Regions from separate parts of the Saccharothrix lopnurensis genome, predicted to be linked through region 1. Evidence: riboswitches for the same ligand, from Rfam matches in the RefSeq annotation. Region 1 holds a riboswitch; each other region holds the start of a gene.
What was found. A riboswitch is a leader RNA that binds a small molecule or an ion and turns the genes downstream of it on or off. The one in region 1 is predicted to bind cobalamin.

Region 1 (8,090 bases):
CGGAAGGATCCACGATCATCCTGCGGCTGCCGGAGATCCCGCTGCCCGCGTGGGCGGCGGGCATCCGCCTGTTCGGCGACGTCTCCGCCGAATCCGTGCTCGGCGGCCTCTACGACGGCCTGCGCCTGGCGACCATGGTGATCTGCCTGGGCGCGGCCAACGCCCTGGCCAACCCCAAGCGGCTGCTCAAGGCCATGCCACCCGCCCTCTACGAGATGGGCACCGCCGTCGTGGTCGCCCTGTCGGTGTTCCCCCAGCTCGCCGAGAGCGTGCTGCGCGTGCGCCGGGCGCGGAAACTGCGCGGCGGCACCAGCCGCAAGAGGTTCAAGGCCCTGCACGTCATCGTCATCCCGGTGCTGGAGGACGCGCTGGACCGCTCGCTGCGGCTGGCGTCCTCGATGGACTCCCGCGGCTACGGCCGCGCCGCCCTGGTCGACGCCCGGCAGCGGGTCGCCACCGGCACGCTGATGATCCTCGGGCTGATCGGGGTGTGCGTGGGCGTCTACGCCACCCTCGACGGCACCACCCCGCGCTTCCTGGCCGCCCCGGTGCTCGTCGTCGGCACCGCGGTGGGCCTGGTCGGGTTCCACCTGGCGGGCAGGCGGGTGCGGCGCACCCGCTACCGCCCCGACCGGTGGCACGCGCCCGAACTGGTCGTGGCGGCGAGCGGCGTCGGGGTGGCCGTCGTGCTGTTCGCGTCGTCCAGCGTGGACCCCACGAACCTCAACCCGTCGCTGACCACCCTGTCGTGGCCGCTGCTGTCGTGGCCGCCGCTGATCGGCGTGCTCCTGGGCGTGCTGCCCGCGTTCCTGTCCCCGCCGCCCGCACCGCTGCACCCCGAGGCAACCGACCAGGAGGTGACCGCGTGATCGAGTGGAGGCAGGTCGCCTTCTGGTACCACGGCCGACCGGACCCCGTGCTGGCCGGCGTGGACCTGACCATCGGGGAGGGCGAACTGGTGCTGGTCGCCGGCCGCACCGGCTCGGGCAAGTCCACGCTGCTGGGCACCGTCAACGGCCTGGTGCCGCACTTCACCGGCGGCCACCTGGACGGGGTGGTGACGGTGGACGGCGTCATGACCCGCTCCCGACCGCCACGCGAGTTCGCCCACCTCGTCGGCGTCGTCGGCCAGGACCCGTTGGCGGGGTTCGTCACCGACACCGTCGAGGAGGAACTGGCCTACGGCATGGAACAGCTGGGCGTGTCCCCGCAGGTGATGCGCCGCCGCGTGGAGGAGACCCTGGACCTGCTGGGCATCGCCGACCTGCGCCGCCGCGCCCTGCGCAACCTGTCCGGCGGCCAGCAGCAGCGCGTCGCCATCGGCTCGGTGCTCACCACCCACCCGAAGGTGCTGGTGCTGGACGAACCGACCTCCGCGCTCGACCCCACCGCCGCCGAGGACGTCCTCGCCACCCTGGCCCGGCTCGTGCAGGACCTGGGCACCACCGTGCTGATGGCCGAGCACCGCATGGAACGCGTCGTGCCCTTCGCCGACCGCGTGGTCTACGTGTCCGGGGACGGCGGGGTGGTCGACGGCACACCCGCCGAGATCCTGCGCGACACCCCCATCGCGCCCCCGATCGTGGAACTGGGCCGGCTGGTCGGGTGGGACCCGCTGCCGCTGTCGGTGCGCGACGCCCGCCGCCGCGCCACCACCCTGCGCGCCGACCTCACCCCGTCCTCGCCGCGACCCGCCCCGACCGGCGGCACGCTGCTCACCGGCTCCGGCGTGGTCGTGCGCTACGGGCCGACCGTCGCGGTGCGCGGGGTGTCGCTGGACCTGCACGCGGGCGTGGTGCTGGCGCTCATGGGCCGCAACGGCTCGGGCAAGTCCTCGCTGCTGTGGGCGTTGCAGGGCTCGGGGCCGCGCCAGGGCGGCACCGTGCGCGTCGGCGGCGCCGATCCCGGGGCGCAGACCAGCGCCCAGGCCCGCAAGCTCGTCGGCCTGGTGCCGCAGACCGCGAGCGACCTGCTCTACCTGGAGACCGTCGCCGACGAGTGCGCCGCCGCCGACCTCGAATCCGGCGCCCCACCCGGCACCTCCCGGACCCTGCTCGACCGGCTGGCCCCCGACATCGACCCCGACCGACACCCGCGCGACCTGTCCGAGGGGCAGCGGTTGGCGCTGGTGCTGGCCGTGCAGCTCTCGGCCGCCCCGCGCGTGGTGCTGCTCGACGAACCCACCCGCGGCCTGGACTACACCGCCAAGGACGCCCTCGCCCGGGTGATCGGCGCGTTGACCGCCGAGGGTCGCGCGGTGGTCGTGGCCACCCACGACGTGGAGTTCGTCGCCCGGATCGCCGACCGGGTGGTGGTCATGGCCGAGGGCGAGGTCGTCTCCGACGGACCCACCGCCGAGGTGCTGGGCGGCTCCCCCGCCTTCGCGCCCCAGGTCGCCAAGGTGCTCGGGCCGGACTGGCTCACCGTCGACGAGGTGCGCGCCGCGCTGGCGGGGGTGGCGCGGTGATCCGCGACTGGGCCGACGCCGGCCGCGTCGTGCGCATCGGCCCCCGCTCCGCCACCGTGCTCGCGCTGGCCTCGCTCGCCGGGCTGATGATGTTCCTCTGGCCCCTGCTCGTCCGCGTCGAGCCGCAGTCCACGCAGCACGGGCCCGACGCGCCGTTCATCTTCCTGGCCATCCTGCCCGTGATCATCGTCATCGTGCTCGCCGAGCTGTCCGAGGGCGGCATGGACGCCAAGGCCCTCGCCCTGCTCGGCGTGCTGTCCGCGGTCAACGCCGCCCTGCGCCCGCTGGGCGCGGGCGTGGCGGGCATCGAAACGGTGTTCTTCCTGCTCGTGCTCGCCGGACGGGTCTTCGGCGCGGGGTTCGGCTTCGTGCTCGGCTGCACCTCGCTGTTCGCCTCGGCGCTGCTCACCGCCGGGGTCGGGCCGTGGCTGCCGTTCCAGATGCTCTGCTCCGCCTGGATCGGCGCGGGAGCGGGCCTGCTGCCCCGCCGCGTCACCGGCAAGGCGGAGATCGCCGTGCTCGTCGCCTACGGCATCGTGGTGGCCTACGTCTTCGGGTTCCTGATGAACCTGTGGTTCTGGCCGTTCATCACCGGCGCCGAGGTCGACTACCACGACGGCCACATCTCCTACGTGCCCGGCGCGCCCGTGCTGGAGAACCTGCACCGGTTCGCGGTCTTCACCCTGCTCACCTCCACCGCCGGGTGGGACACCGGCCGCGCGATCACCAACACGATCGCGATCCTCGTGCTGGGCCCGGCGGTGCTGGCCACGCTGCGCCGGGCCTCCCGCAAGGGCTCCCACGGGCTGCTGCCCACCTTCGGCGACCTCGGAGCGCCTGGCCGCTGACTACCCTGGGCCGATGCGAATCGTGTCGTTGCTGCCCGCCGCCACGGACATCGTCGCGGAACTGGGACGCGTGGGGGACCTGGTGGGGCGCACCCACGAGTGCGACTGGCCCGCCGAGGTCGCGTCGGTGCCCGTGGTCACCGCGACCGGGCTGGACCCCGATCGGTTGAGCAGCCGGGAGATCTCCGCCGCGGTCGGGGGCCACCGGGGGTCGTCGCTGTACTCGCTGGACTCCGACCTGCTCGCCGAACTCGCCCCGGACGTGGTGCTCACCCAGGACCTGTGCGAGGTGTGCGCGGTGTCCTACCAGCGGGTCACCGACGCCGTGCGCGTCATGGACGTCGGCCCGCGCGTGGTGAGCCTGGAGCCCCGCACGACGGCGGGCGTGCTGGACTGCGTGCGCCGCGTCGGCGGGTTGCTCGGCGTCGACGACACCGAGGAGCGCGTCACCGCGCTGGAGGCCCGCTTGGCCGCGGTCGCGGCGGCGGTGGCCGGGCGGGCGAGGCCGCGCGTGGCGGCGGTCGAGTGGCTGGACCCGGTGTGGCCCGCCGGGCACTGGGTGCCCGAGCAGGTCACCCGTGCGGGTGGTGACCCGCTGCTCGCCGGGGCGGGCGAGCACACCTCCCCGGTCGAGTGGTCCGCCGTGCTCGACGCGCGCCCCGACGTGGTGCTGCTCATGCCGTGCGGCCTGTCCCCGGAGCGGACGCTGTCCGAACTGGACGTGCTGACCGGCCGGCCCGGGTGGTCGGAGCTGCCCGCTGTGCGCACCGGCGAGGTGTGGGTGCTCGACGGTCCCGCCTACTTCAACCGCCCCGGCCCACGCGTCGTGCGCGGCGCGGAAGTACTGGCCCACGTGCTCCACGACGTCGCGGTGGGTGAGCCCGTGAGTCCTGCCGAGGCCCGCCGGGTGACGCTCACGGCGGGGTAGCCGCCACCCGGTCGGGTGGCGGCTACCGGTGACGTCAGGCGCAGGCGAGGACGGGAGCGCCGGATTTGCCGCCGCTGTGCAGGTCGGCCAGCCCGACGTCGGCCAGCCCGAGGACCGCCTGGGCGGTGGCGCGGGTCGCGGTGGCCGGGTCGAAGCCCGTGGCCTGCCAGGCGACGGCGCCGCGCTGCTCGACCGGGCCGGCGCAGTCGACCTGGAGGGACTTGAGGAACTGCTTGGCCTTGCGGGCGGCGGCGTCGCGGCCGCCGGCCTTGAGCGCCTGGCGGGCCAGGCCGGTGCTGTTGGCGTTGGGCGGGTTGGTGCCCACGCCGAAGCCGCCGTTGGTGTGCTGCACGCCCACCAGCCAGGACAGGCCCTGCTGCGCCTTGCCCGGCCGGCCCACGGCCCGGAGCGCCTGGGTGGCCATCGCGGTGGAGTCCACATCGCTCACGCACGGCGTGGCCGCCGGGTCCAGCGGGAAGCCGCCGTCCGGGCACTGGGTGCCGACCAGGAAGTCCACCGCCGGGACGGGCGCGCCGGCGGAGGTGCGGTCCAGCGCCAGCAGGGCCAGGGACTGGCTGAAGGCGTTGCTGTAGTCGCCGAACGCCGAGTTGTCGGAGAACCGGCCGGACGGGGTGAGCAGCGCCAGCAGCCCGGCGTGCAGGTCCACCCCGCCGAACGAGGCCGGGTTCGCCCCCGCGACCTGGGCGGCGAGCAGCAGCTTGGCGTGCGCGCCCACGTACGCCTCCCCGCCATCACCGACGTACCCGCTGGTGACGGTGGGTTGGGACAACCAGGCGATCGCGCGATCTGCGTGGTCATCGGCGGTGCGGGCCGCGGCGAACGCGAACACCCCGTCGATCGTCAGGCCCGCGTCGGGGTGGAGCACGCCGCCGAAGTCGACCTCGAAGCGCTCGCCGTCGACCATCTGGCGGGCCAGCCACCCGGCGGCGGCGTCCGCCCGGTTGTGCGTCGCCGGTACGGCGGAGGCGGTGGACGGGACGAGCAGCGACAGGCCGCACAGCAGTGCGAGCACAGCAAGAACACGACGTCTCATGGACGATGAACCCTTTCCCGCGAGCCACGACAGGAGTTGGTGCGCCGCGCGGAGCGGGTAATCGGGCTCGCCAACCCTTTGGAGGGGTGGCACACCGTTGCGGGTCAGCGCCGGATTCACACCGGACTTCCCCCGCACCGCGCGTATTCGGTTGACCCGCCCAGCCTGTCACCCCCGGCTCGCGGGTCAATCGGCCATCCGGCGCTTCGGAATGGCGAACGCGGTGCGCGGGAACGACTTCCGCGCACCGCGCGGTCACACCTCGACGGTCCTGGAGGCGACGACCGCCCGTCGCCGGGCCAGGCGGTAGGTGCGGCGGATACCCGCCTCCGCGCAGCGGCGGCGACCAGCTCGTCCTCGCCCGGCGCGGCGACGGGGTCGCCGGGGTGGTCCACGGCCGGCCCGCACCGGTCGAGCCGCCGGACACCCCGTTCTACGCCGACGTGTTCGGCGCGGTCGACCGGCCCGCCGGGCGGCGCAGCAGGTAGCTGTCCATGATCCACCCCTTGGCGGCACGGGCCCGTTCGCGCGCTTCGATGATCCGGTCGGCAACCTCGGGCAGCGGTCCGGCGATCAGGATCTCGTCGGGCGTGCCGACGCAGGCTCCCCAGTGGACGGTCACCCCGGGCTCGTCGACGAACCCGGGGAACGCGTCGCGGGAGTCGAGCACCACCAGGACGTCGTCCACGCACTCCGGCCAGCCCCGCGCCGGCCGGCGGCCGGTGGTGATCCGCACCGCGACCGAGACCTGGTCGACCGTGGTGCGGTGGCGCGCGGCCAGGGCCGAGATGATGCTGATGCCCGGCACGACCCGCACGTCGAACCCGGTGGTGCCGCGCGCGAGGACGTCGTCCACCACGGCGATGACGCTGTCGTAGAGCGCCGGATCGCCCCACACCAGGAACGCGCCGGTCTCACCGGACCCCGGGTGCTCGGCGATCAGCCGCTCGCACACGTCCGCGCGCCGCGACCGCGTCCAGAGCCGTGCCCCCGCCTCTTGCGAGAGGCAGGGGCACGGTGGCAGTGCGTGGTCTGTCGGAGCACCCACTGCCGGTCTTCGGAGGGCTACTTCGACGGCGCGACCAGCCCGGAGCCGCCGGCGCGGGCGGCGTCGAAGCGGCGGGTCACGTCGGCCCAGTTGACCAGCGACCACAGCTTCTGCACGTAGTCGGGGCGCACGTTGCGGTACTGGAGGTAGTAGGCGTGCTCCCAGGCGTCGAACACCAGCACCGGGGTGGTGTTCATGCCGACGTTGCCGTGGTGGTCGTAGACCTGCTCCACGACCAAGCGCCCGGACAACGGCTCCCAGGCCAGCACGCCCCAGCCCGAGCCCTGCACCAGCGTGGTGGCGGCGGAGAGCTGCTTGGCGAAGGCGTCGAACGAGCCGAAGTGCTCGTCGATGGCCGCCCGCAGCTCGCCGTCGGGGCGGTCGCCGCCGTCGGGGCTCAGGTTGTCCCAGAACATCGTGTGCAGGACGTGCCCGGACAGGTTGAACGCGAAGGTCTTCTCCAGGCCGACGATGCCCGAGAAGTCCTCCTTCTCCCGCGTCTCCGCCAACCGTTCGAGGCTGTCGTTGGCGCCCTTGACGTAGGCGGCGTGGTGCTTGCTGTGGTGCAGCTCCAGGATCTCGCCCGTGATCGCGGGCTCCAGCGCCGCGTAGTCGTAGGGCAGGTCCGGCAGCACGTACTGGCTCATCAGCTCTCCGGGAACTCCGTGGTGGGTTGTTGCCACTATCTAGCAAGAACAACTTTGTGGCAACTCGGCCACGTGCCGAACCCGGGTGATGGCGACCGGACCCCGGTCCACCCACACGGCTATGAGGTTCGCCGAACGGTTGACGGACAACGGAATCCCGCCCTCGGCGGAATCGATCGGCGGCTCGACGCCCTGATGGAGAACGTCTTCTCCACGTTCAAGGTCGAACTGGTCCAGCGACGGTCCTGGCGCACCCGCGACGAGGCCGAGAACGACACCGCTCGGCACACCGCCCGGACCGAACCGGCTACCATCCCGGCGGCACCGGCCGCAGCCAGGCAACAGCTGCCTCGGGTCGTCGGGGAAGCTCGGTGGCCGGCACGGAGTGCTTCGCGGCAGGTCGCACGCGTATCCGGTGGTGGCCACGAGACGGGGCCGTCGTGGTTCCCGGGTCGGGCGACGACTCCCGGGTTCCCGCTCTCAGCGAAAGGCGCACTCCCATGGACATCCGTCCACTGCGTACCGAGGATCTCCCCGCGGTTCTCGACCTGACGATCGATGTCTTCAGGCCGTTCTACGAGGACTCCTTCCGCCCGGTCGTCGGTGATCCCGTGTTCATGAACCGGCACGGGGACTGGAAGGAGGACTACCGACGCCACCTCAGCGCCGTGCACGATCCGGAGCACGGCAGGTTCGCCGCCGTCGCACGGGTCGATGAGCAGGTGGCGGGCTACATCGGTTGGATCACCCAGGATGCCGAGCGGCACGGAGAGGTCGACATCCTCGCGGTGGCAGCACGACACAGGCGCCTCGGGGTGGGGCAGGCGTTGGTCGAGCACGCGGTGACGCACATGAGGGCTGCCGGGATGGCCGTGGTCTCCATCGGAACCGGCGGGGACGACTTCCACTCTCCCGCGCGCGCGTTGTACGAGTCGCTCGGTTTCACGCCGTTCCCGAACGTCAACTACACGAAGGCACTCTGAGCAACGGGGTGGGCCGGTGTCGCAGGCTCCGGCCCACCCCGTTGCTCTCGCCATTCCGGTGAAACCAACCGATCACGCCGCCCCGCCGGGGAGCGCCCCACTCACCCCACGTGCG
Region 2 (8,090 bases), on a different contig from region 1:
GCCCGCCGTCCCGGCCGACCTGCCGTCGCCAACTGCCGGTTGTCGTCACGTCCGAAGCCTAGGGGCAGGGGTGTGGTGAAGCTGTTTGATCGCCGGGCCAGGTCGTCGCGGCGGGCGTCCTTGTCGGGGGTGTGGCTTATGGTCATCGCCATGGCAGCGCCGACGACCACCGACCGCCCTGTCCGCAGGCCCGCGTTGTCGCCCTCCCGGGCGGGCGACTTCAAGCAGTGCCCGCTGCTCTACCGGTTCCGGGCGGTCGACCGGCTGCCGGAGAAGCCGACCAGGCCGCAGGTGCGCGGCACGGTGGTGCACGCGGTGCTGGAGGACCTGTTCGCCCTGCCCGCCGCCGAGCGGGTGCCGGAGCGGGCGCGGGAGCTGGTGGGGCCCGCGTGGGAGCGGGTGCGGGCGGAGCGGCCGGAGTTCGCGGAGCTGTTCGCCGAGGGCGACCCGGAGCAGGAGGAGTGGCTGGCCTCGGCGGAGGGGCTGCTGGACGGCTACTTCGGCCTGGAGGACCCGCGCCGGTTCGACCCGGATGCCCGCGAGCTGCTGGTGGAGTGGGAGCTGCCGTCCGGGGTGCTGCTGCGCGGGTACGTCGACCGGGTGGACGTGGCGCCGACCGGCGAGGTCCGGGTGGTCGACTACAAGACCGGCGCCGCGCCGCGCGAGGTCGGCGAGGCCAAGGCGCTGTTCCAGATGAAGTTCTACGCGCTGGTGCTGTGGCGGCTGCGCGGCGTGGTGCCCCGGCAGCTGCGGCTGATGTACCTGGCGGACCGGCAGGCGCTGGCCTACCAGCCGGACGAGGCGGAGCTGGCCCGGTTCGAGCGCACGCTGGAGGCGATCTGGGACGCCATCCTGCGCGCGGGCCGCTCCGGCGACTTCCGGCCCAACCCGAGCCGGATGTGCGACTACTGCGACCACAAGGCGCTGTGCCCGGCGTTCGACGGCACCCCGCCGCCCTACCCGGGCTGGCCCGAGCCGGACGCGGGCGCGGAGACGCCGCTCGACCGGGCGGACTGACCCGCGGCGCCGTCCGCGCGGCGACGCGCCTACCGCAGCAGCAGCACCACGACCGACAGCGTGACCATCGACACCGCGGTGGACACCAGCACCGCGTCCCGTTGCAGCCCCGGGTCCGGCCGGTACCGGCGGGCCAGCACGTAGACGTTCTGCGCGGTCGGCAGGGCCGCGCACACCACGGCCGCCAGGCGCAGCGGGCCGGTCACGTCGAGCGCCAGGCACGCGAGGAACACCACCAGCGGGTGCAGCAGCAGCTTCAGCGCGACCACCGCGCCGAGTTCCGCCCGCCCGCCCGGCCGCGGTGGGCGGGCCGCGCCCAGCGACAGGCCGAGCGCCACCAGCGCGGTCGGCACGGCCGCCGCGCCCAGGGCCGCCACCGGTTCCAGCACCAGGTCCGGCAGCCGCACGTCCAGCAGCGCGCACGCCACGCCCAGCAGCGAACCGAGGATGAGCGGGTTGCGCACCGGCAGCAGGGCCAGGGTGCGCGCGACCGAGCCGCGCCGCCCGGACCCGACCTCCAGAGCCGCCAGCACCAGCGGCATCACCACCACGGGCTGGAACAGCAGCACCGCCACCACGAACGACGAGTCGCCCAGCACGCCGACCGCGACCGGGATGCCGAGGTTGCCCGCGTTGGCGTAGGAGCCGGCCATCGCGCCGAGCACCCGGTCCGGCGGCGACCGCCGGAACACCCGCCACTGCACCGCGAACCCCAGCGCCCCGACCACGACCGTGCCGATCACGAACGCGAGCACGCCGCGGTTGGCCAGGTCCGCGGGCGAGCCGTCGAGCAGGGTGGTGAACAGCACCGCGGGCATGGCCAGGGAGAACGCGAACCGGCCGAGCACGGACTCCGCGCGGTCGCCGAGCACGTCGGTGCGGGCGGCGACGAACCCGACGGCGGTGAGCACCCAGATGGGGACGAACCCGGCGAGCACCCCGCCCATCAGGGGACGGCGCGGCGGCGCCCGGCGGTCGGGACCGGTCCGGGGCCGGACCGCGCCGCCGGGGTCACAGGTGCTTGTAGACGTCTTCGAGGGTGAGGCCGCGGCCGAGCATCAGCACCTGGACGCGGTAGAGCAGCTGCGAGACCTCCTCGGCCAGGCGCTCGTCGGACTCGTGCTCCGCGGCGATCCAGACCTCGCCGGCCTCCTCCAGCACCTTCTTGCCCTGCGCGTGCACCCCGGCCTCCAGAGCCGCGGCGGTGGCGGAGCCCTCAGGGCGGGTGCGTGCGCGTTCGCTCAGCTCGGCGAACAGCTCGTCGAAGGTCTTCACGGGTCCGGATCCTCCCATCCCCCGAACGGCGGCGGACCGGCAGGACCCCCTGATCAGGCCCGAGGGCTAGATCCCGTAACGCGGCTCGGCGAAGGGCCACTCCCGCGCGATCCACCGGGGCACGAACGCGTCCAGCGCGCGCTCCAGGTCCGTGCCGACGTGCTCGTCCACCACCCACCACGAGATCAGCGCGTCGGCGTCGTCGGCCGGGTCGATGTAGACGCACCCGAGCAGCGCGGTCTCGTCGGCGTCGAACAGGGCGTAGTTGAACGACTCGTGCGCGTCCTGCTCCCGCTCGTGCCGGGCGAGGTCCACGCGGTCCTGCTCACGGGTCATCGTCGCGGGCGGCCAGCCCCACGCCTCGCCGTAGAGCGACCAGAGCCGCTCGCGCGAGCCCATGACGGCCGGGTGGTCGATGTCCACGTCGGATTCCCGGATGGGGCGCAGGTGGTGCTCGGCGTCGAGGTCGACGCGCGTGGGGTGGGCGAAGTCGGCGGGCAGCCAGGTCATGGGCGGGATTGTGCGCCACGGCGGGCCCCGCGCGCCGGCGAAAATCCGTGGCGCGGCGGGACACCCGCCGGGACACTGCGGCGATGACCCTCAGCGACGGCCTGGTGCTGCGGCCCGCACGCCCGGAGGACCTGGAGCGGATCGGCGCGCTGCTGGCCGACCGGGGCGAGCCCGAGGACGCCGTGGACCACCGCCTGGTGGTGGAGGACCCGGACGCGGGCTGGGAGGCGTGCGCGGTCGTCGTGGACGGCGACCTGGTGGTGTCCACCGCGACGCTGCTGGACGAGACGCTGGTGCTCGGCGGGCTGGAGATCCCGGCGGGCCAGGTCGAGCTGGTGGCGACCGACCGGCGCTACGAGGGCCGGGGCGCGGTGCGCGCGCTGATGGGCTGGGCGCACGAGCGGGCCGCCGCGCGCGGCCACCTGGTGAACATCATGCTCGGCATCCCCTACTTCTACCGGCAGTTCGGCTACACCTACGCCGTGCCGTACGCCGCCACCCGGGACGTGACGGGCACACCGGCCGGCGCCGGCCACACCCTGCGCGAGGCGACCGCCGCCGACATCCCCGTCCTCGCCCGGTTCCAGGACGCCGAGCAGGCCCCGTTCGACCTGCGGATGCCGCACTCCGCCCCGCTGTGGCGGTGGCTGGTGGAGCGCGGCGGCAGCACCGAGTGGCTGGTGGAGCGCGACGGCGTGCCGGTCGCCTCGGGCCGGACCACGCCGCCGGAGGAGGGGGTGCGGCTGGCGGAGGTGGCCGCGGTGGACGGGGCCGCCGCGCACGCGCTGCTGGCCCTGACCGGGGCGACCGAGGTGACCGAGCGGCCGGGGACGGTCGCGGGCGCGGCGCTGGAGGCGTTCCTGGCCCCGGCGAAGGCCGAGGCGAACTCCTACTACGTGCGCGTCCCCGACCCGGTGGCGCTGCTGGAGCACCTGCGGCCGGTGTTCGGGGCGCGGCTGGCGGCGTCGGCGCGGTTCGCCGGCGAGGAGGGCGAGGCGGTGGTGTCGTTCTACCGCTCGCACGTGCGGGTGCCGTTCGCGGGCGGCGAGGTGGGGCCGGTGGCGGTCGGTGGCACGATGCAGGCCCCCGGCGCGGCGGGCGGGGCGGGCGTGGCGCCGGACATGGTGGCGTCGCTGCTGTTCGGGCCGCACGGGATCGAGGGGCTGACCGCCCGGCAGCCCGACGTGTACCCGGGCCCGGAGGAGGAGCTGATGCGGACGCTGTTCCCGCCGGTGCGGTCGGACGTGCTGACCTTCTACCTGCCGTAGCCGCGCTCAGCCCCCGAACAGGGTGGGCGCGAACTCGACGCCCAGGGCGACCCCGGCCAACCCCAGCAGCACCCCGGCGAACGTCAGCGCCCGCCGGTAACCCGCGTCGCCCAGGTGCCGGCGCCCCCGCGCCACCACCAGCGCGATCACCACCTTCCCACCCACCAGGGTCGCGTAGAAACCGACCAGCAACGCCACCCCCGCCCCGGTCGACGCCCGCCACGTGGTGACGGTCAGCGGTCCCAGCGCGGTCGCCCACGCCACCCACGGGTGGGGGCTGAGCAGGTTCACCAGGACCGCCCGGCGCAGCGCCGCGACGCCCGGCGCGGCCGTGGACTCGGACGCCCCCGGCTCCAGCGACGCCGTGCGCGCCTCCCGCACCGTCCGCACCCCGCTCCACACCACGAACAGGGCGCCGACCACGCCGAGCACGCCCAGCGCCCGCTCCGGCAGCCGCCCGAGCAGCAGCAGCGTCACCCCGACCACCGCGGCGTCCGACAGCAGCGGCGCGCACGCGGCCAGCACGCCCGCCCGCCGGCCGGACCGCAGCGCCGACGTCACGACCAGCACCAGCAGGGGGCCGGGGCTGATGCTCGCCGCCAGGCCCAGGGACAGTCCCAACCCCAGCGCGTCCACGGGCGGCAGACTAGGCCACGTGTCCGAGTTCTCCCGAGTCCTGACCACCCTGCGGCAGATCCGCGGCCTCAGCCCGTTCTTCGCCCTCGACGTCGGCCGGCCCGACGAGGGCTGGCACGACGGCGCCGCGCTGCTCGACGGGTCCGCCCTGCCCGCCACCGTGGACCGGATCGCCGCCCGGTACCGCACCGCCGAACGGCGCGTCGCCGCCTCGCTGTTCTTCCTCAGCTACACCGCCCGGCTGCTGTCCCCGGTGGTGGCCGCCCGCGCGGTCGGCGGGACGGCGCCGGACGTGCGGCCCGCCAACCTCTGGTGGCGCTACGACGCGGACGGCCTGCGGGTCCGGGTCAAGGAGCCGGCCGGGGGCGTGGGGATCGTCGAGTCGTTGGCGCCGGTGGTGGAGGCCGTGCGCTCGGTCGCCCCGGTGGCGCCCGGCCTGCTGTGGGGCAACGCGGCCTCGTCGGCGGCGGGGGCGTTGCGGTTCGTGGCGCTCGGCGGGGCGGCGAGCGCGGAGGAGTGCGTCGCGCTGGGCGAGGAGCTGTTCGCCGAACCCCCGCTGCGGGGTTGCGGGGACTTCATCCCGTTCCCCGGCGAGGTCGCGTTCCGGCGGCGCAGCTGCTGCCTCTACTACCGGCTCGACGGCGGCGGCAAGTGCGGTGACTGCGCGTTGCGGTGAACCCGGCGGACAAGACGTCCGGCCGGTTGTGCGGCGGGACGGGCGACCTCTATGTTCGCTTCGCCGTGGTGGACGGGAAGCCGGTGCGAATCCGGCGCGGTCCTCGCCACTGTGACCGGGGAGCCAACCCGCCGAGCACGTCACTGGCCGCACGCGCGGCTGGGAAGACGCGGGGACGGTGTCGATCCGGGAGTCAGGAGACCGGCCACGGCACCTGTTGACCTTCCACGAGGCATGGAGGAGCCCGTCATGACGAGCCCCGCGCAGTCCGCCCCAGTCCAGGTCCCCCGGTGGGCCTACGCCGTCGCGCTGGTCGCGCTGGCCGTGACCTGGCTGGTGCTCCAGGAGAACGGCGCGGCGATCGGCCACGCCGCCGAGACGCTCCACGAGTTCTTCCACGACGGGCGCCACGCGCTCGGCGTCCCGTGCCACTGAGGCGGGGCGGCGTGCTCACCTACAGGGACCACCTGGTGCGCGGGCTCGCCGCCGGTGGGGTGTCCGGCCTGCTCGCGGGCCTGGTCGGGCTGGTCGTGGTCGAGGTGCCGATCCGCGCCGCGCTGGCCGTCGAGGAGGCGCGGCCCGTCGAGCCGGGGGCCGGCGGCCACGAGCACGGCGAGCTGGTCGGCCGGGGCGTGCAGGTGTTCGGCGGCGTGCTGGCCGCGGTCATCGTCGGGGTGGCGGTGGGCGCGCTGTTCGCCACCGCCTACGCCGGGTCGCGGCGCTGGTTCCCCGACCGGTCGCCGTTCAGCCGGGCGGTGTGGCTGGGGGCGGCGGCGTTCGGCGCGGCGGCCCTGCTGCCGGCGGTGAAGTACCCGGCGAACCCGCCCGCGGTGGGCGACCCGGAGACCGTCGGCTACCGCACGGTGCTCTACCTGGCGCTGATCGCCTCGGGCCTGCTGGTCGCGTTCGGGGCGAGCTGGCTGGCCTCCCGCCTCGGCCACTGGTCACCGCCGCTGCGGACCACGGCGGTCGCGCTGGCCGTGGTGGCGGCGGTGGTGCTGGTGCTGCTGCTGTTCCCGGCCGCGCCGGACGCCATCCCCGAGGACATGCCGAGCGGCGTGCTCTGGGACTTCCGGCTGGCGTCCCTGGCCGAGACCGCCACGCTGTGGCTGGGTCTCGGCGTGGTGTTCGGCCTGCTGGTCGACCCGGCGGTGCGGCGGGCCGACCGCCTGTCGGCGGTGTAGCCGGGGCCGGCGGCCCAGCCGGGCCGGCGATCCGGCCAGGTCAGCGGTCCACCCGGATCAACTGCCCGGCAGCGGGGCGAGCGTCGTCAGGTCGACGCCCACCAGGGAGTCGCGGAACACGCGGCGCTCGCCCCCCGGCACCGGCACGTCGCACGGCACCACCAGGACCGTGCACCCGGCCGCCACGGCGGAGGCCACCCCGGTCGGGGAGTCCTCGACCGCCACGCACCGCGCCGGGTCGACGCCCAGCAGGCGGGCCGCCTTCAGGTAGGGCTCGGGCAGCGGCTTGTTCAGCCCGTCCACCTCGTCACCGCACACCGTCACGTCGAACAGGTCGCGCCCCAGGGTGTCCAGCGCGATCTCGGTCAGCCCGCGCTCGGTGGAGGTGACCAGCGCCATCGGCACCCCGGAGTCGCGCACCGCGCGCAGCGCCTCCCGGGCCCCCGGCCGCCACGGCAGGCCGGCGCGGAACACCTCCTCGGTGCGGCGGACGATCCACGCCGCGCCGTCCCGAACCTCGTCCTCGGTGGGGTCGTCGATGCCCACCTCGGCGAACAGGATCGCCATCGTCCTGGGCACGCTCGTGCCGACCAGCAGCTGACGCGTCTCCAGCGACAGCGTGCCGCCCAGTTTCCCGACGAACTCGGACAGCGGGACGTCCCACAGCTTCTCCGAGTCCAGCAGCGTGCCGTCCATGTCCCACAGCACAGCCTCGACCGTCATCCACGACCTTCCCGGTTCCACGCGACGCCTACCCGACCCTCGGTGGTGGGGTGGCCACGACGCACGGGCGCGCCCCGAAGCGGCGGCGGGACACGACCCGGCGTGGACCAGCCTACGGCGTCGGGTGCGCGCCCGTGGTCGTAGGCTGGCCCGGTGACCGATCCGGACCAGGCCGCCCAGACCCCCTTCGACCCCAGCAAACCGCTCACCAACCCGATCATGGTGGCGGCTTTCGAGGGGTGGAACGACGCTGGCGACGCCGCCAGCACGGCGATCGAGCACCTGCAACTCACGTGGGACGCGACGCCGCTGGCCGAGGTCGATCCGGACGACTACTACGACTTCCAGGTGACCCGCCCCACGGTCCGCATGGTGGACGGCGTCACCCGGCGGGTGGAATTCCCGACCACGAGGCTGTCGGTGTGCCGCCCGCCGGGGTCGGCGACCGACGTGGTGCTCGTGCACGGCATCGAGCCGAACATGCGCTGGCGGAAGTTCGCCGGCGAGCTGCTGGGCCACATCGAGGACCTGGGCGTGACCACCGTGGTCACGCTGGGCGCGCTGCTGATGGACACCCCGCACACCCGCCCGGTGCCGGTGACCGGGACCGCCTACGACGCCGCGGCGGCCTCGAAGTACGGGCTGGAGCGGTCCCGGTACGAGGGGCCGACCGGCATCGTGGGCGTGTTCCAGGACCTGTGCGTGCAGGCCGGTGTGCCCGCGATCTCGTTCTGGGCGGCCGTGCCGCACTACGTGTCCCAGCCGCCCTCGCCCAAGGCGACCCTCGCGCTGCTGCACCGG
Region 3 (7,184 bases), on a different contig from region 1:
AGGCGTGCGCGGACCTGGCGGACACCTCGCCGGAGGCCGTGCTGGCCGAGGTGCGGCGCACCCTGTACGACGGCATCACGGTCGACGAGCTGTCCGTGGCGCTGGTGATGGCCGCGCGGACGCTGGTGGAGACCGAGCCGAACTACTCCTACGTCGCCGCGCGGCTGCTGCTGGACCGGTTGCGGCGCGAGGCGCTGACCCGCGTCGCCGGCCGCCCGGTGGAGGGCGCCGGCGGGCGGACGTCCTACGTGGACCACTTCCCGGCGTACGTGCGGCTGGGCGTCGAGCTGGACCGCCTCGACCCCGAGCTGGCGAACTTCGACGTCGAGCGCCTGGCCGCCGCGATCCGGCCCGAGCGCGACGCGAAGTTCGACTTCCCCGGGATGCAGACGCTCTACGACCGCTACCTGCTGCACGACCACGGCACCCGTTACGAGCTGCCGCAGGCGTTCTTCATGCGGGTGGCGATGGGCCTGGCCCTGCGCGAGGACGACCGGGAAGCCCGCGCGATCGAGTTCTACGAGCTGCTGTCGAGCTTCGACTTCATGGCCTCGACGCCGACGCTGTTCAACTCCGGCACCACCCGGCCGCAGCTCTCGTCGTGCTTCCTCACCACCGTGGACGACGACCTGGACGGCATCTTCCGGGGTTACCGGAACAACGCGCTGCTGGCGAAGTTCTCCGGCGGCCTGGGCAACGACTGGACCCCGGTGCGCGGCATGGGCGCCCACATCAGGGGCACCAACGGCGAGTCCCAGGGCGTGGTGCCGTTCCTGAAGATCGCCAACGACACGGCGGTGGCGGTCAACCAGGGCGGCAAGCGCAAGGGCGCGGCCTGCGCCTACCTGGAGACCTGGCACGTCGACGTCGAGGAGTTCCTCGACCTGCGCAAGAACACCGGCGACGACCGCCGCCGCACGCACGACATGAACACCGCGAACTGGGTGCCCGACGAGTTCCTGCGCCGCGTCGAGGCCGACGCCGACTGGACGTTGTTCTCCCCCGACGAGGTGCCGGACCTGCACGACCTCTACGGTCGCGCGTTCGCGCGGCGCTACCGCGCCTACGAGGAGGCCGCCGACCGGGGCGAGATGCGGGTGGTCAAGCGGGTGCGCGCGGTGGACCTGTGGCGGCGGATGCTGACCGTGCTGTTCGAGACCGGCCACCCGTGGATCACCTTCAAGGACCCGTGCAACCTGCGCTCGCCGCAGCAGCACGTCGGCGTGGTGCACTCGTCGAACCTGTGCACCGAGATCACCCTGAACACCTCGGCCGACGAGGTCGCGGTGTGCAACCTGGGTTCGGTGAACCTGGCCAACCACGTCACCGCCGCCGGTGTGGACGCGGCCCGGTTGGAGCGCACCGTCACCACGGCCGTGCGCATGTTGGACAACGTGATCGACATCAACTTCTACACGATCCCCGAGGCCCGCCGGTCCAACCTGCGGCACCGCCCGATCGGCCTGGGCCTGATGGGGTTCACCGATGCCCTGTTCGTCCAGCGCCTGGTCCCGGGCTCGCCGGGAGCGGTGGAGTTCGCCGACCGCAGCACGGAGGCGATCAGCTACCACGCCCTGTCCGCCTCGGCCGACCTGGCGCGCGAGCGCGGCAGCTACGAGTCGTTCGAGGGTTCGCTGTGGAGCCGGGGAATCCTGCCCATCGACTCCGTCGCCCTGCTGGCCGAGGCCCGCGACGGCGACCTGGACGTGGACACCTCCACCACGCTGGACTGGGACGCATTGAGGGAGAAGGTGCGCGGCGGGATGCGCAACTCCAACACCACGGCCATCGCCCCCACCGCCACGATCTCCACCATCTGCGGCGTCGGCCAGTCGATCGAGCCGCTGTTCCGCAACCTGTACGTGAAGTCGAACATGTCCGGCGACTTCACCGTCCTCAACCGGCACCTGGTCGCCGACCTCAAGGCGCTCGGCCTGTGGGACGAGGCCATGGTGGCGGACCTGAAGTACTTCGACGGCTCACTGGCCCCGGTCGACCGGGTGCCCGACGAGCTGAAGGCCCTGTACGCCACCGCGTTCGAGGTCTCCTCCGAGTGGCTGGTCGAGGCCGGGTCGCGCCGCCAGAAGTGGCTCGACCAGGCCCAGTCGCTCAACCTCTACCTCGCCGCCCCGAACGGCCGCAAGCTCGACGCGGTGTACCGGCTGGCCTGGCGCAAGGGGCTGAAGACCACCTACTACCTGCGCTCCACGGCGGCGACCAGCGTGGAGAAGTCCACCCTGCGCGGCACCGACGGGAAGCTCAACGCCGTGCAGCCCGTCGCGCCGGCGGCCTGCTCCGTCACCGACCCCGACTGCGAGGCGTGCCAGTGACCACGAACCTGCCCGACACCACCGGCCTCGGCTCGATCGACCGCGACGGCGGTCGCGTCCGGGTCGACGACAAGGCGATGATCAACGCCCGCGCCGACGTCAACCAGCTCCTGCCCCTGAAGTACCACTGGGCGTGGGAGAAGTACCTCGCCGGCTGCGCCAACCACTGGATGCCCACCGAGGTGTCCATGCAGGCCGACATCGCCCTGTGGCGCTCCCCCACCGGCCTCACCGACGACGAGCGCCACACCATCAAGCGCAACCTCGGCTTCTTCGCCACCTCCGAGTCCCTGGTGGCCAACAACGTCGTGCTCGCCGTCTACCGGAACCTCACCAACCCCGAGTGCCGCCAGTACCTGCTGCGCCAGGCGTTCGAGGAGGCCGTGCACACCCACACCTTCCAGTACGTCTGCGAATCCCTCGGCCTGGACGAGGGCGAGCTGTTCAACATGTACCGCGAGGTGCCCTCCATCACCGACAAGGCCGCCTGGGCGCTCCGGTACACCCGGCACCTGGAGGACCCCGCGTTCCGCACCGGCACGCCCGAGACCGACCGGGCGTTCCTGCGCGACCTCATCGCGTTCTACGTCGTGTTCGAGGGCATGTGGTTCTACACCGGCTTCGCGCAGATCCTGTCCTTCGGGCGGCGCAACAAGATGGTCGGCGTCGCCGAGCAGTACCAGTACATCCTGCGCGACGAGTCCATCCACCTGAACTTCGGCATCGACGCGATCAACCAGATCAAGATCGAGAACCCGGGGCTGTGGACCGAGGCGTTCCAGGCCGAGATCCGCACCATGCTCGGCGAGGCGTGCGAGCTGGAGATCGCCTACAGCCGCGACACCATGCCGAACGGCCTGCTCGGGCTCAACGCCGACCAGTGCGAGCAGTACATGCGCTTCATCACCAACCGCCGCTGCGCCCAACTCGGTCTCGCGCCCGTCTTCGGCCCCACCGACAACCCGTTCCCGTGGATGTCGGAGGCCATCGACCTGAAGAAGGAGAAGAACTTCTTCGAGACCCGCGTCACCGAGTACGCCTCGGGTTCCACGCTCGACTGGGACTGAGCCACCGGCCGGGTCGCGTGGTGCGCGACCCGGCCCCTCCCCCGCGCCGGCGCTGATCCACCCGATCGTGTCCCCGGGCGGCGGTTGCCGCCTTCGGGCGCGTCGCCGATCCCGCCTCGCCACGACACGGGCCCGGCGAACTCCGCAATTGCATTCCGCTGCCGGATTGCCACGGTCGAGCACCACCGGTAACCATTTCCTCAGCCCACCGCGTTCCGCAGGAGGCGGAGATGGGTCGCGCAGTCCCGGCGCGCTCGTCCCCGTCGAGGCCGAACCGCACCGCACCGGCGGTGGTGGCCGGCCGCGGCAGGGGGCGACGCCGCGAAGCCCGCCGGTCCGCGTCGACCGCACGACGCACCTCCTCCTCCGGGACCGCCGGCGGGCGCGTACCGGTGAAGAGTCGAAGCGAGGACAAAGGAGTCCGCTCGAATGAAGTCACCCCTGTTACCCCGGCTCGGCCGGGCTGTCGCCGCGTCGTTCGCGGTCGCCGCGACCACCCTCACCCTCACCGGCGGCGCGGGCGCCGACCCCGCCGCGGCGTCGGTGGCGTTCAAGGCCGAGCACACCGACCGCTGCCTGAGCAGCCACACCGCGGGCCAACTGGCCTGGCGCAACGCGCAGCCGGACCCGTCGCCCTCGCCGGTCACCGCGGTCAAGGTCACCGGCGAGGTGGCGCTGCGCGACACCACCCCCTGCGCCCCGCCCACCCGCACCGTCGCGGTGGCCGTGTTCACCGCCTACCACGGCCGCACCGTGGTCGACACCGAACGCCAGAGCACCACCGGCGCGTCCAAGTTCGAGTTCGTGCTCACCGTCCCGCTCGTCCCGACCCCGACCCCGGTGCCCATCGACCGCGTCACCGTCCAGGTCTGCCACACCGCCATCACCCCCGTCCCCGAACCAGGCCCCCTCACCTGCGGCGACATCTCCACCTACCTGATCTGACCCGCCCCCGGCGGTGGTGGCGGGTGGTCCGCCCCGCCACCACCGCCGGGGTGCGCGCCGACCGCGGCCCGGACGCGTCGGGCCCGGACGACTCTGGTGAGACCGGTCACCTCGGCGCGGACCGCGGGTGGTTCGTTGCCACAATCCGGACGACCACAGGCGACGGCGGACGAGGAAGCCGGTGACATTCCGGCACGGTCCCGCCACTGTGACCGGGGAGCAGATCCCGCCGCGGCCACCGCCCCACCCGGGGTGGGAAGGCCGGGACGAGCGTCGATCCGGGAGTCAGGAGACTCACGCCGTCGCCTCCTCACCCACCGGGGCGGATCTCCCCGAGAGAGGGCGGCTCCACCATGCGCCTGACGTCGTCAAAACCACCACTGCCCATCGCGCGGGCGGTGGACCGTGCCTGAGGACCGCCCGCGCGTCACCGTCTGCCGGGGGTGCTGCTGCGGCACCACCCGCAAGCACCCGCAGGTCGACCACGACGGGCAGGTGCGCGTGCTGCGCGAAGCGCTCGACGGCACCGCCGAGGTCCGCCTGTCCGACTGCCTCGACGCCTGCGCGCACTCCAACCTGCTGGTCGTCCACCCCTCGCCCGCCGCCCGCGCCGCCGGCGCCAAACCCCTGTGGCTGGGGCGGGTCCTCGACGACAGGGCACTGCGCGAGGTGATCGACTGGATCAGCGGCGGCGGCCCCGGTGTCGCGCCACCACCGGCCTCGCTCCGGGACAGGGTGGTGACACCGCCGAACGCGCGCACCCCACCGCGCACGACCTGAACGACGACACCGGGGTGGGGCGGTGGTGTCCGCCGCCCCACCCGGCGGCATCAGCTGGTCGGGCAGGGGGCGCCGGGACGGGTCAGGGTGACCCTCGCGTGGCTGATCACGAGTTCGGTGCCGGTGAGCAGGCGGACGCGCAGGGCGTTGACGGCGATGCCGGCGCCACCCGCCAGGGACCGCTGCTCGTTGACCACGACCGTGGCGACGAGCGGGATGGTGATGGTCAGGTCGACCGCGGGGTTGACCACGGGCACGCCGTTGACGCGCAGGTTGACCAGCTCGACGCCGCCCGCGGTGGTGACCGCGCCGGTGGCGTCCTCGTCGGCGGCGGCCCTGGCGCGGATCTCGTCGGCGGTGACCAGGCCGCCCAGCAGGGAGACGCCGGCGGTGCGGGCGTGCGCGGTGGCGGTGCGCTCGCCGTCGCCGTCGACCACGCCGCGCGCCTCGGTGTCGACGACGCCCAGCGAGCCGATCCCCGGCAGGCCCGCGCCGAGCAGCTGGTCCACGTCGAGGCCGGGCTGGGTGGTGCAGCTCAGGTCGGACGGCGCGAGGGGGCCGACGCCGACCAGCGGTGCGGTCAGCCTGCCGCCGTGGGCGTGGGCGTCGAACACCAGCACCGGCGGGGTGAAGCGCACCGAGGCGCACCCCGGCGCGTTGAGGCCGACCCGGGCGGTGACGTCGGCGGCGCAGGTGGTGTAGGTGCCGGCGCGGGCGGCGGTGACCGGAACGGAGATCGTGCACGAGACCTGACCGGTGGCCAGGCCGCCGGTGGCGGTGACCGCGCCGGCCGCGGTGGAGGTGGTGGCGTCGGCGCAGTCGGTGGTGGGCTGGGCGGTGGCGGTCAGGCCCGTCGGCAGGTCGGCGGTGAACGCCCACCCGTCCTTGACCGCCAGCTCGGCGGTGTTGGTGACGGTGAGGACCAGGGTGGACGTCTGCCCGACCTCGACCGGGGAGGGGCCGTAGGCGACGTCCAGCTGCGGGGTGACGTCGAGGACGCGGACGTTGTCGAACGCGGCGTCGTTGCCGGTGCCGCTGGCCTGGGCGTTGACCAGCCGCACCCCCACCGACGAGCCGCCGAACAGCACGGGCCGGTCGCTGGTGTAGGTGCCCACGGCGGTGCCGCCGATGACGGTCGAGGGGTTGGCGCAGGGCTCGATCGGGGTGGTGAAGGTGGGGATCGCGGTGGCCCCGTCGACCAGGTAGAACTCGAACAGCGCGTGGTTGGCGAAGCAGTTCCGCTCGGCCGCGTCCACCGAGAAGGTCAGGAACCGGTCGGGCGCCGCCAGCGGGATGGGCTGCTCCGTGGCCAACTGCACCTTGCCCGCGCCCGGGTTGCCCGCGGTGTAGGCGGTGACGGCGTGGTTGGCGCCCGGGTCGCCGCCCGCCCACTGCCCCAGGGCTCCGGCCATGGTCCGGACCGCCTGCCAGTCGCCGCTGCCGCAACCGCTGCCGGGTGGTGGCGTGGTGGACTGCTGGAGCGAGGCGAGCCAGCCGTTGCAGGCGGTCAGCCAGGCGGGGTCGGCGTCGTAGGTCTGGTTGACCGGGGGTAAGCCGGTGTAGGCGGTGAGCAGGGCGGGCGTGGTGCCCTGACCGTTCTCGAAGTCCTCCGCGAACACCACCACCGGCGCCTGCGGCACACCGGGCTCCGCCGTCGCGGTGACGGGGTGGACGGCGGCGAGGGCAACCGACAACGGCACGGCCGTCAGTGCCGCGGTGATGGCCGGCAGCAGCCTGCGCCGGTGGTGGGTGGGTGATGAGGTGGTCACCGATGAACTCCCTTGGTCGGGGCGGAACGTCGAGCACCGGTTCCGTCGTTGCCGTACGGGAGTGCATTAGCGCGGGGAGTGGGTCGGCACCCACTTGGCCGCGTGTGCTCACCTGATCGCCCCAGGTTCGGTGTGGGTCGACCACCTGGGTGACCGCTGTTGGGCTTGGGGCCCTGGTGCGGTCGGAGGTCGCCGGTGGTGTGGGCTTCGCGGACGGACTCGTCATCAGGTCCTCCCGGCACCTCTCACCACCGATATCCGGAACCGGAGTGAACCGAATCAAAAAGCGCACC

Region 2: linked by a shared signal. The riboswitch ahead of ACFP3R_RS06385 (CbtB-domain containing protein) and the one ahead of ACFP3R_RS19755 (prenyltransferase/squalene oxidase repeat-containing protein) in region 1 are both predicted to bind cobalamin.
Region 3: linked by a shared signal. The riboswitch ahead of ACFP3R_RS20865 (hypothetical protein) and the one ahead of ACFP3R_RS19755 (prenyltransferase/squalene oxidase repeat-containing protein) in region 1 are both predicted to bind cobalamin.

The regions. Positions count from the first base shown of each region.
Region 1 covers NZ_JBHSQO010000019.1:31,009-39,098, reverse strand. Annotated here, with positions in the region: gene ACFP3R_RS19775 (energy-coupling factor transporter transmembrane component T) at 1-869, shown strand, start outside; gene ACFP3R_RS19770 (ABC transporter ATP-binding protein) at 866-2,467, shown strand; gene ACFP3R_RS19765 (ECF transporter S component family protein) at 2,464-3,315, shown strand; gene ACFP3R_RS19760 (ABC transporter substrate-binding protein) at 3,329-4,243, shown strand; gene ACFP3R_RS19755 (prenyltransferase/squalene oxidase repeat-containing protein) at 4,278-5,276, opposite strand; cobalamin riboswitch at 5,334-5,470, opposite strand; gene ACFP3R_RS19750 (SAM-dependent methyltransferase) at 5,731-6,252, opposite strand; gene ACFP3R_RS19745 (superoxide dismutase) at 6,363-6,992, opposite strand; gene ACFP3R_RS19740 (GNAT family N-acetyltransferase) at 7,493-7,975, shown strand.
Region 2 covers NZ_JBHSQO010000004.1:259,616-267,705, reverse strand. Annotated here, with positions in the region: gene ACFP3R_RS06425 (site-2 protease family protein) at 1-49, opposite strand, end outside; gene ACFP3R_RS06420 (RecB family exonuclease) at 139-1,017, shown strand; gene ACFP3R_RS06415 (AEC family transporter) at 1,047-1,964, opposite strand; gene ACFP3R_RS06410 (phosphoribosyl-ATP diphosphatase) at 2,029-2,292, opposite strand; gene ACFP3R_RS06405 (GNAT family N-acetyltransferase) at 2,359-2,802, opposite strand; gene ACFP3R_RS06400 (GNAT family N-acetyltransferase) at 2,886-4,070, shown strand; gene ACFP3R_RS06395 (LysE family translocator) at 4,077-4,706, opposite strand; gene ACFP3R_RS06390 ((2Fe-2S)-binding protein) at 4,726-5,382, shown strand; cobalamin riboswitch at 5,432-5,606, shown strand; gene ACFP3R_RS06385 (CbtB-domain containing protein) at 5,632-5,817, shown strand; gene ACFP3R_RS06380 (CbtA family protein) at 5,829-6,566, shown strand; gene ACFP3R_RS06375 (HAD family hydrolase) at 6,624-7,289, opposite strand; gene ACFP3R_RS06370 (PAC2 family protein) at 7,443-8,090, shown strand, end outside.
Region 3 covers NZ_JBHSQO010000020.1:129,618-136,801, forward strand. Annotated here, with positions in the region: gene ACFP3R_RS20850 (ribonucleoside-diphosphate reductase subunit alpha) at 1-2,330, shown strand, start outside; gene ACFP3R_RS20855 (ribonucleotide-diphosphate reductase subunit beta) at 2,327-3,397, shown strand; gene ACFP3R_RS20860 (hypothetical protein) at 3,827-4,342, shown strand; cobalamin riboswitch at 4,515-4,637, shown strand; gene ACFP3R_RS20865 (hypothetical protein) at 4,748-5,122, shown strand; gene ACFP3R_RS20870 (choice-of-anchor P family protein) at 5,173-6,891, opposite strand.